3 regions of the Sphingopyxis sp. SE2 genome follow, and region 3 is predicted to be linked to each of the others. Evidence: predicted binding sites of a transcription regulator. Region 3 holds the regulator's gene; each other region holds the start of a gene.
The links. The regulator LexA, encoded in region 3, represses DNA repair genes until DNA is damaged. The targets are predictions, from matches to a motif close to GTTCCNCNCTTGTTCT.

Region 1 (2,265 bases), 910 kb from region 3:
ATTATTGCGCGCTCAAGGTCAGCGACACCGGCACGGGCATTCCCGCCGATGTGCTGCCCAAGATTTTCGAACCCTTCTTCACGACCAAGGATGTCGGCAAGGGGACCGGGCTCGGGCTTTCGACCGTCTATGGCATCATCAAGCAGTCGGCGGGCTTCATCTTCGCCGACAGCAAGCCGGGGCAGGGGACGAGTTTTTCGATCTATCTGCCCGTCCATCGCGCCGGGGGCGATACGTCTTCGGTCGTGCCACCGCCGGCCAAGCCGAAGAAGAGCCAGTGGGGCACCGGGACCATTCTGCTCGTCGAGGATGAGGATATGGTGCGCGCGGTCGCGGAACGTGCGCTGACCCGTGCGGGTTATAAGGTCGTCACCGCTTCGCAGGGCGAAGAGGGACTCGAACGCTTTGCGCAGATGGAGAAGGTCGATTTGATCATCAGCGACGTCGTGATGCCGACGATGGACGGCCCGGCGATGGTGCGCGCGATGCGCGCCAGGCGCCCCGACCTGCCCGTCCTTTTCATGTCGGGCTACGCCGAGGAACAACTGCGCCAGTCGATCGACATCGACGACGTCGCCTTCCTGCCCAAGCCCTTTTCGGTCGCGCAGCTCGCCGAGGCGACGTCGGCGGCGCTCGACGACGCCGCGCATCGGGTGCCGAATGGCCAGTAACCATCGCATCCTGCTCGTCGAGGACGATGTGCTGATCGGCATGATGCTCGCCGACATGTTCGACGCGCTCGACCTGCCCGAACCCGCGCAGGCGACGAGCAACGAGGAAGCGCTCGCGCTGATCGCCGCCGAACCGCTCGGCGGCGCGCTCGTCGACATCAACCTCGGCGACGAAAAGGGCTGGCCGGTCGCCGACGCGCTTGCCGCCAAAAATATTCCCTTCGCCTTCACCTCGGGCGGCGGCGACGTCATTCCGCCCGCGCACGCGCACCGCACGCTGATCACCAAGCCGTTCCGGATCAGCGATATCGAGGCGGCCCTTGAGGAATTCGGCGCTTCATAATCCGTCGCCCCCGCAAAGGCGGGGGCCGCTGGAGGCTTGTCCGGCGGTGAAGTGCGAGTCCGGCGACGGCCCCCGCCTTCGCGGGGGCGACGATATCCAAGCGATAATATTTTGTTCCCCTCTTGTTCCATGAGAACAAATGTGGCACATGGTTCGGGCGTTGCGATGCTTCCGCTGTCGCTCTAGAGCTGGAAAGGGACGGCAAATGGCCGGACAATTGTCACTCGTCGAATCGGGGAAATCAGTGAACAACACGGACAGGCAGAAGGCGCTCGACGCCGCGCTCGCGCAGATCGACCGCGCGTTCGGCAAGGGCTCGGTGATGAAATTGGGCTCGAAGGAAGCGATGCAGGTCGAGGCGATCTCGACCGGTTCGCTAGGGCTCGACATCGCGCTCGGAGTCGGCGGGCTGCCGCGCGGGCGCGTCATCGAAATCTACGGTCCCGAAAGCTCGGGCAAGACCACCCTCGCGCTGCACACGCTCGCCGAAGCGCAGAAGACCGGTGGCACCGTCGCCTTCGTCGACGCCGAACATGCGCTCGACCCGGTCTATGCGCGCAAGCTCGGCGTCAATATCGACGAGCTGATCGTGTCGCAGCCCGACACCGGCGAGCAGGCGCTCGAAATCGTCGACACGCTCGTGCGTTCGAACGCGATCGACGTGCTCGTCGTCGACTCGGTCGCCGCGCTCGTCCCGCGCGCCGAGATCGAGGGCGAAATGGGCGACAGCCATGTCGGCCTGCAGGCGCGTCTGATGTCGCAAAGCTTGCGCAAACTCACCGGCTCGATCAGCCGCTCGCGCTGCATGGTGATCTTCATCAACCAGCTGCGCATGAAGATCGGCGTAATGTACGGCAACCCCGAAACCACGACCGGCGGCAACGCGCTCAAATTCTACGCCTCGGTCCGCCTCGACATCCGCCGCACCGGCCAGATCAAAAATGGCGACGAGATCGTCGGCAACACGACGCGTGTGAAGGTCGTCAAGAACAAGGTCGCGCCGCCGTTCAAGCAGGTCGAATTCGACATCATGTACGGGCAGGGCATTTCGAAGATCGGCGAGATCCTCGACATCGGCGTCAAGGCCGGGCTTGTCGAGAAATCGGGCGCCTGGTTCAGCTATGACTCGATCCGCATCGGGCAGGGCCGCGAAAATGCGAAGAATTTCCTGACCGAGAACCCTGAACTGCGCGAGCGGCTCGAAGCCGCGATCCGCGGCCGCACCGACGAAGTGGCCGAGGAAATGATGGC
Region 2 (2,265 bases), on a different contig from region 3:
CGCCCGCGGCGCACCAACGAGTTGTTCAATCCGCTCGAACCCGAGCTTTCGGAGGCCTTCCACGTCTCGCGCATCCAGGCGCAGCGCAGCGATCGGTAGCAGCGCCATCGCTTTGCGGTGGTCGCCGGGAGCAATTGTCACGGGGCGGCCAGCGGGAACCTGGCGGGCCACCGCATGCGCACATCCCGCCGTGTCCGCGACCGCCAGCTGCAACGAGAGACCAAAACCAGCGACCCGCCCGTGCAGATCCTTCAGAAGCGCCTGCTCGGACCCGAAAAGGGGGGCGCAACCCGTAATGTCCAGCCAGATGCCATCTGGCACATCGGGCGCAACGACGGGGCTGTACCGCTGCCCGGCCCAAAGCGCGAGACGCCGCAACCCTTGAAGGTCGGCTTCCGGCTCCGCGTCGATGACCAGAAGCTCTGGCGCGAAACTGCGTGCCTTGGTGATAGTCATACCTGGTACGATCCCGAGTGTCCGTGCTTGCCCGTCAACGGACGCCACCACCCGTCTCCCATGGTCCGGGATCGCCGTGACCATCGGTGCAGGTGCCGCGTCAGGCCGCGAACTGGCGTTCTTCCTGCGCAGCCGGTCGGTCGACCAGTGCGGCAGGAAGAGCGATACGACCCGTCGCATCGCAGCCCTCCACAATCCAGCTGTGCGGATTTCCGCCGCGCACGCGTTCCAGCTCAACCCGCCAGCGTGGTCGCCCGAGGCTCGGAATACCAAGGTCCTCACTGGGGTGAGCTGTCACGCGCCAGCGCGTCACCGCAGCCGTTCCCTCTACGGCCTGCTCAACCCTCGAGGCGCGTCGGAAGACGAAGGCGGCTACGCCCGAACCCTCTGCCGCGAGCTGCAGGCGTTTGGAGGCAGTCGTCGAATATTTCGCGACTTCGCCAACCACCCCGGCAAGGCCTGGTTGGCGCAAACATTCCTCCATCGCGAGGAGCACGTTGGTGTCGCTGCCGGCCTCGACATGGATCACCCGGTCCGGATGCAGTCCAGCCAGGTGAAGGGCAGGGGCAAAGAGGTCACGCCAGCGCAGACACCAGAAGACCGGACCCTCGACACGCGCTAGAATGCCCGCAAGGAACACCGTTGCGCTAGCCTCGTCGGCCAGATCGGTACTGCCGGCGATCTCATGCAGCGCGCCTGTGGCTATGCCACCGCCTGGCAGGCGACAATCAATGCTCTCAATCCCGAACGGAATGGCGTCGTGTCGCCCATCAGCGCACTCGATCTGCGCGATGCGCGCACGTAGATCATCAAGGACGGCTGACTCGCGCATAGCATCACAGAGACTCGGAAGGCGGTTGATTCGTTCCCTCTTTGTTCTGATGAGGGCGCGCCAGAGTCAAGCGCGATGGAGATCGCCTCTCGCGCCGTCGCCGCAACGACCGGCAAAAAGGGACACATCTCCGACGCGAAAAAATTGGTGGAGGTCTCTTGGATAGCGGCCGACGTTGGAATCCGGCAGATTGCTCCGATGAACGATCTCAATGGCAAGTCTATCGCGGAGATGCTCGCGCTCCATGCCGCAATCAACGAGGAACTACGATCGCGCAACGTCTTGCGGTCTGCCAACAATCCGACCGGAGACCTGGCCGAATATCTCTTTTGCGCAGCTTTCGGTTGGGAGCAGGAGGCCAATTCGAAGAAGGGCTTCGACGCGGCGGACTCGGACGGCGTCCGCTATCAGATCAAGGGCCGGCGGCTGCACAGGCGCAACAAGTCGCGTCAGATGTCGGCGATCCGGTCGACGGACGGTTTCGATATATTGGTCGGCGTTCTCTTCAACGACGACTTCTGCGTCATTCGCGCGGCGCTGATCCCTGCAAGCGTGGTGTTCGAGCGAACGAGCTTCGTCGATTATACGAAGAGCCATAAATTCTACCTTCGCGATGATGTGTGGGATGCACCAGGCGTCAGCGACGTTACCGAGCGCCTCCGGGCCGTCGAGCAGGCCTAGATACCAACTGCGGCTGACCTGCGGTGGCCGCGCGAGCGGCCAAGCGGGCAAGAAGTGTCACAGCAGAAAAAACTGACGAAAGACGCACGAACGGGATTCACATTGCCGCAAGCGATGCTAAGATTCATCTTATGTTCCACCAAGCCGACCTTTTCGATGCCGTTGAAGTCGGTCAGGGAGCGCCTGCCAAGCCCCTGAATTTGCCGGCGCTGATCGAACGGATCGCGGATTTCTCGCCACGACCGCGCTATGCGTTCATGGTCCTCAACCTGATTGCCAAAGCCGCCGGGGGGAAC
Region 3 (2,265 bases):
TTGATCGTATTGCTCTGGCGGCCCGAAGCCTTGGCGGGGCCGAGTTTTCAGCTGAGCTTTGCCGCGGTCACGGCGATCATCGCGCTGCACGAGAGCCGGCCGATGCGGGCATTCATGGCACGCCGCGAGGAGCCGTGGCTATTCCGGCTGGGGCGCGGGATCGCCGGATTGCTGATCACGGGCCTCGTCGTCGAAGTCGCGCTGGCGCCGATCGCGCTGTTCCATTTCCACAAGGCGGGGCTTTACGGCGCGCTCGCCAATGTCGTCGCGATCCCGCTGACGACCTTTGTCATCATGCCGGCGGAGGCGCTCGCGCTGCTGTTCGACAGCGTGGGGCTGGGCGCGCCCTTTTGGTGGGTGGCCGAACAGGCGCTGCGCGCGCTGATCGCGCTGGCGCACGGCGTCGCCAACGCGCCGGGCGCGGTCGCGACGATGCCGAACTTTCCGCGCTGGGGTTTCGCTCTCGCGGTCTTCGGCGGGCTGTGGCTGCTACTGTGGCAGACGCGCTGGCGCCGCGCCGGGGCGGTGCCGCTGATCATCGGGATGGCGACGCTGCTCGCCGCGCCGCGCCCCGATCTGCTCGTCACCGGCGACGGGCGGCATATCGCCGCCGCGCTCCCCGATGGCGGCTACGCGCTGCTGCGCGACCGGGCGGGCGATTATGTCCGCGATACCGTCGCCGAGGCGGCCGGGGTTGACGCGCCGCTTCTGGCATTGGCCGAGCTCGACTATGTCGAATGCAATCGCGATTTCTGCCGCTGGGCGCAGGGTGAGGGCAGTGCGCGGCGCATCATACTGGCGTCGCACGGGCGCGACCGGATCGAGGGGGCTGACATGGCCGCCGCCTGCGCCGCCGCCGACGTCGTGATCAGCGACCGCTGGTTACCGCACGAATGCGTGGTGCGCTGGATGACGATCGACCGCGACAGCCTTGCCGAAACCGGCGGGCTGGCGATCTATCTGGGCGAAGCGCCGGAAGCCGTGGCCGCGCTTCGCGTGGGCGACGAGCATCCGTGGCGGCGTCCGCAGCAGCTTAGTGGTAACGACGAAGCAGTCCCGACAAACGCCCTTGCACGATGACGCGCTCGGCGGGGTAGCGTTGCGGCTCATAGGCGCTGTTCGCGGGGTCGAGCCGGATCATCTGGCCTTCGCGGCGGAAATATTTGAGCGTCGCGTCCTGCCCGTCGACGAGCGCGACGACGATGTCGCCCTCGCGCGCGGTGCTCGCTTTCTGGATCAGCGCATAGTCGCCGTCGAAGATGCCCGCCTCGACCATCGAATCGCCGGAGACTTCGAGCGCATAATGTTCGCCCGAGCCGAGCAGCGCCGCGGGGACGGCGAGATTGTTGTGATCCTCGAACGCCTCGATCGGCACGCCGGCGGCGATCTTGCCGTGCAGCGGCACTTCGACGATGTCGTTCGCCGCGATCGGCCGGATCGCGGGCGGGCTCTTGCGCAGCGGGACGATATTGTCGCGATCGTTGCGCACGGCGGGCTTCGCCGCTTCGGGTACCTTGAGCACTTCGAGCGCGCGCGCGCGGTTGGGTAGGCGGCGGAGAAAACCCCTTTCTTCCAAGGCGCTTATCAGCCGGTGTATGCCCGATTTCGACTTGAGGCCGAGCGCCTCCTTCATCTCCTCGAACGAGGGCGAGATGCCGCTCGCGTCGAGGCGCTGCTGGATGAAGTGGAGCAGTTCATGCTGCTTCGCGGTCAACATCGGTCGTTCTCCATGATGCCGTATCGGACATATTGAGAACGATAGTGGAACAAATCGGAACTTGTCAAGCGATGACGATATAGTCCGCCATCGCCCCGGCATCGCGCGCGGGCGTGCCGATCTCGCGGATCAGCAGCGCATTGGCCGCGGCGAGCGGAAGCGTGCGGCCGCTTTCCTGTCCGATCATCGGCGTCAGGCGGCCGTTTTCGAGTCGCGCGCGGAGGTAATCGCGGCGCGTACCGCCTTCGCCGAGCGGCGCGGCGAGCGGCGCGCGATGCACGGGCGGCAAGGGAGTGCCCGCGCCGGCGAGATGGCGGACGAGCGGCAACAGGAACAAGGTCGCGGTGACGAAGGCCGACGAGGGGTTGCCGGGCAGGCCGAGCAGGACGGCGTCGCCGAGCGTGCCGGCGATCAGCGGCTTGCCGGGCTTCATGGCGATCTTCCAGAAATCGAGCCGCCCGCCGGCGTCGCCCAGCGCGCCGCGAACATGGTCGTGATCGCCGACCGACGCGCCGCCGACGGTGACGATGACGTCGTGACGTCGTGCC

Region 1: a site for LexA is predicted at 1,128-1,143, ahead of recA (recombinase RecA). Genes of this name have one in related genera too.
Region 2: a site for LexA is predicted at 1,321-1,336, ahead of OVY29_RS23380 (ImuA family protein). Genes of this name have one in related genera too.

Annotation. Positions count from the first base shown of each region.
Region 1 covers NZ_JAPMXW010000001.1:538,228-540,492, forward strand. Annotated here, with positions in the region: gene OVY29_RS02330 (response regulator) at 1-671, shown strand, start outside; gene OVY29_RS02335 (response regulator) at 661-1,014, shown strand; gene recA (recombinase RecA) at 1,220-2,265, shown strand, end outside.
Region 2 covers NZ_JAPMXW010000009.1:175,470-177,734, forward strand. Annotated here, with positions in the region: gene OVY29_RS23375 (DUF6504 family protein) at 1-636, opposite strand, end outside; gene OVY29_RS23380 (ImuA family protein) at 557-1,288, opposite strand; gene OVY29_RS23385 (hypothetical protein) at 1,487-1,969, shown strand; gene OVY29_RS23390 (hypothetical protein) at 2,101-2,265, shown strand, end outside.
Region 3 covers NZ_JAPMXW010000001.1:1,445,512-1,447,776, reverse strand. Annotated here, with positions in the region: gene OVY29_RS06915 (ComEC/Rec2 family competence protein) at 1-1,080, shown strand, start outside; gene lexA (transcriptional repressor LexA) at 1,034-1,717, opposite strand; gene glp (gephyrin-like molybdotransferase Glp) at 1,782-2,265, opposite strand, start outside.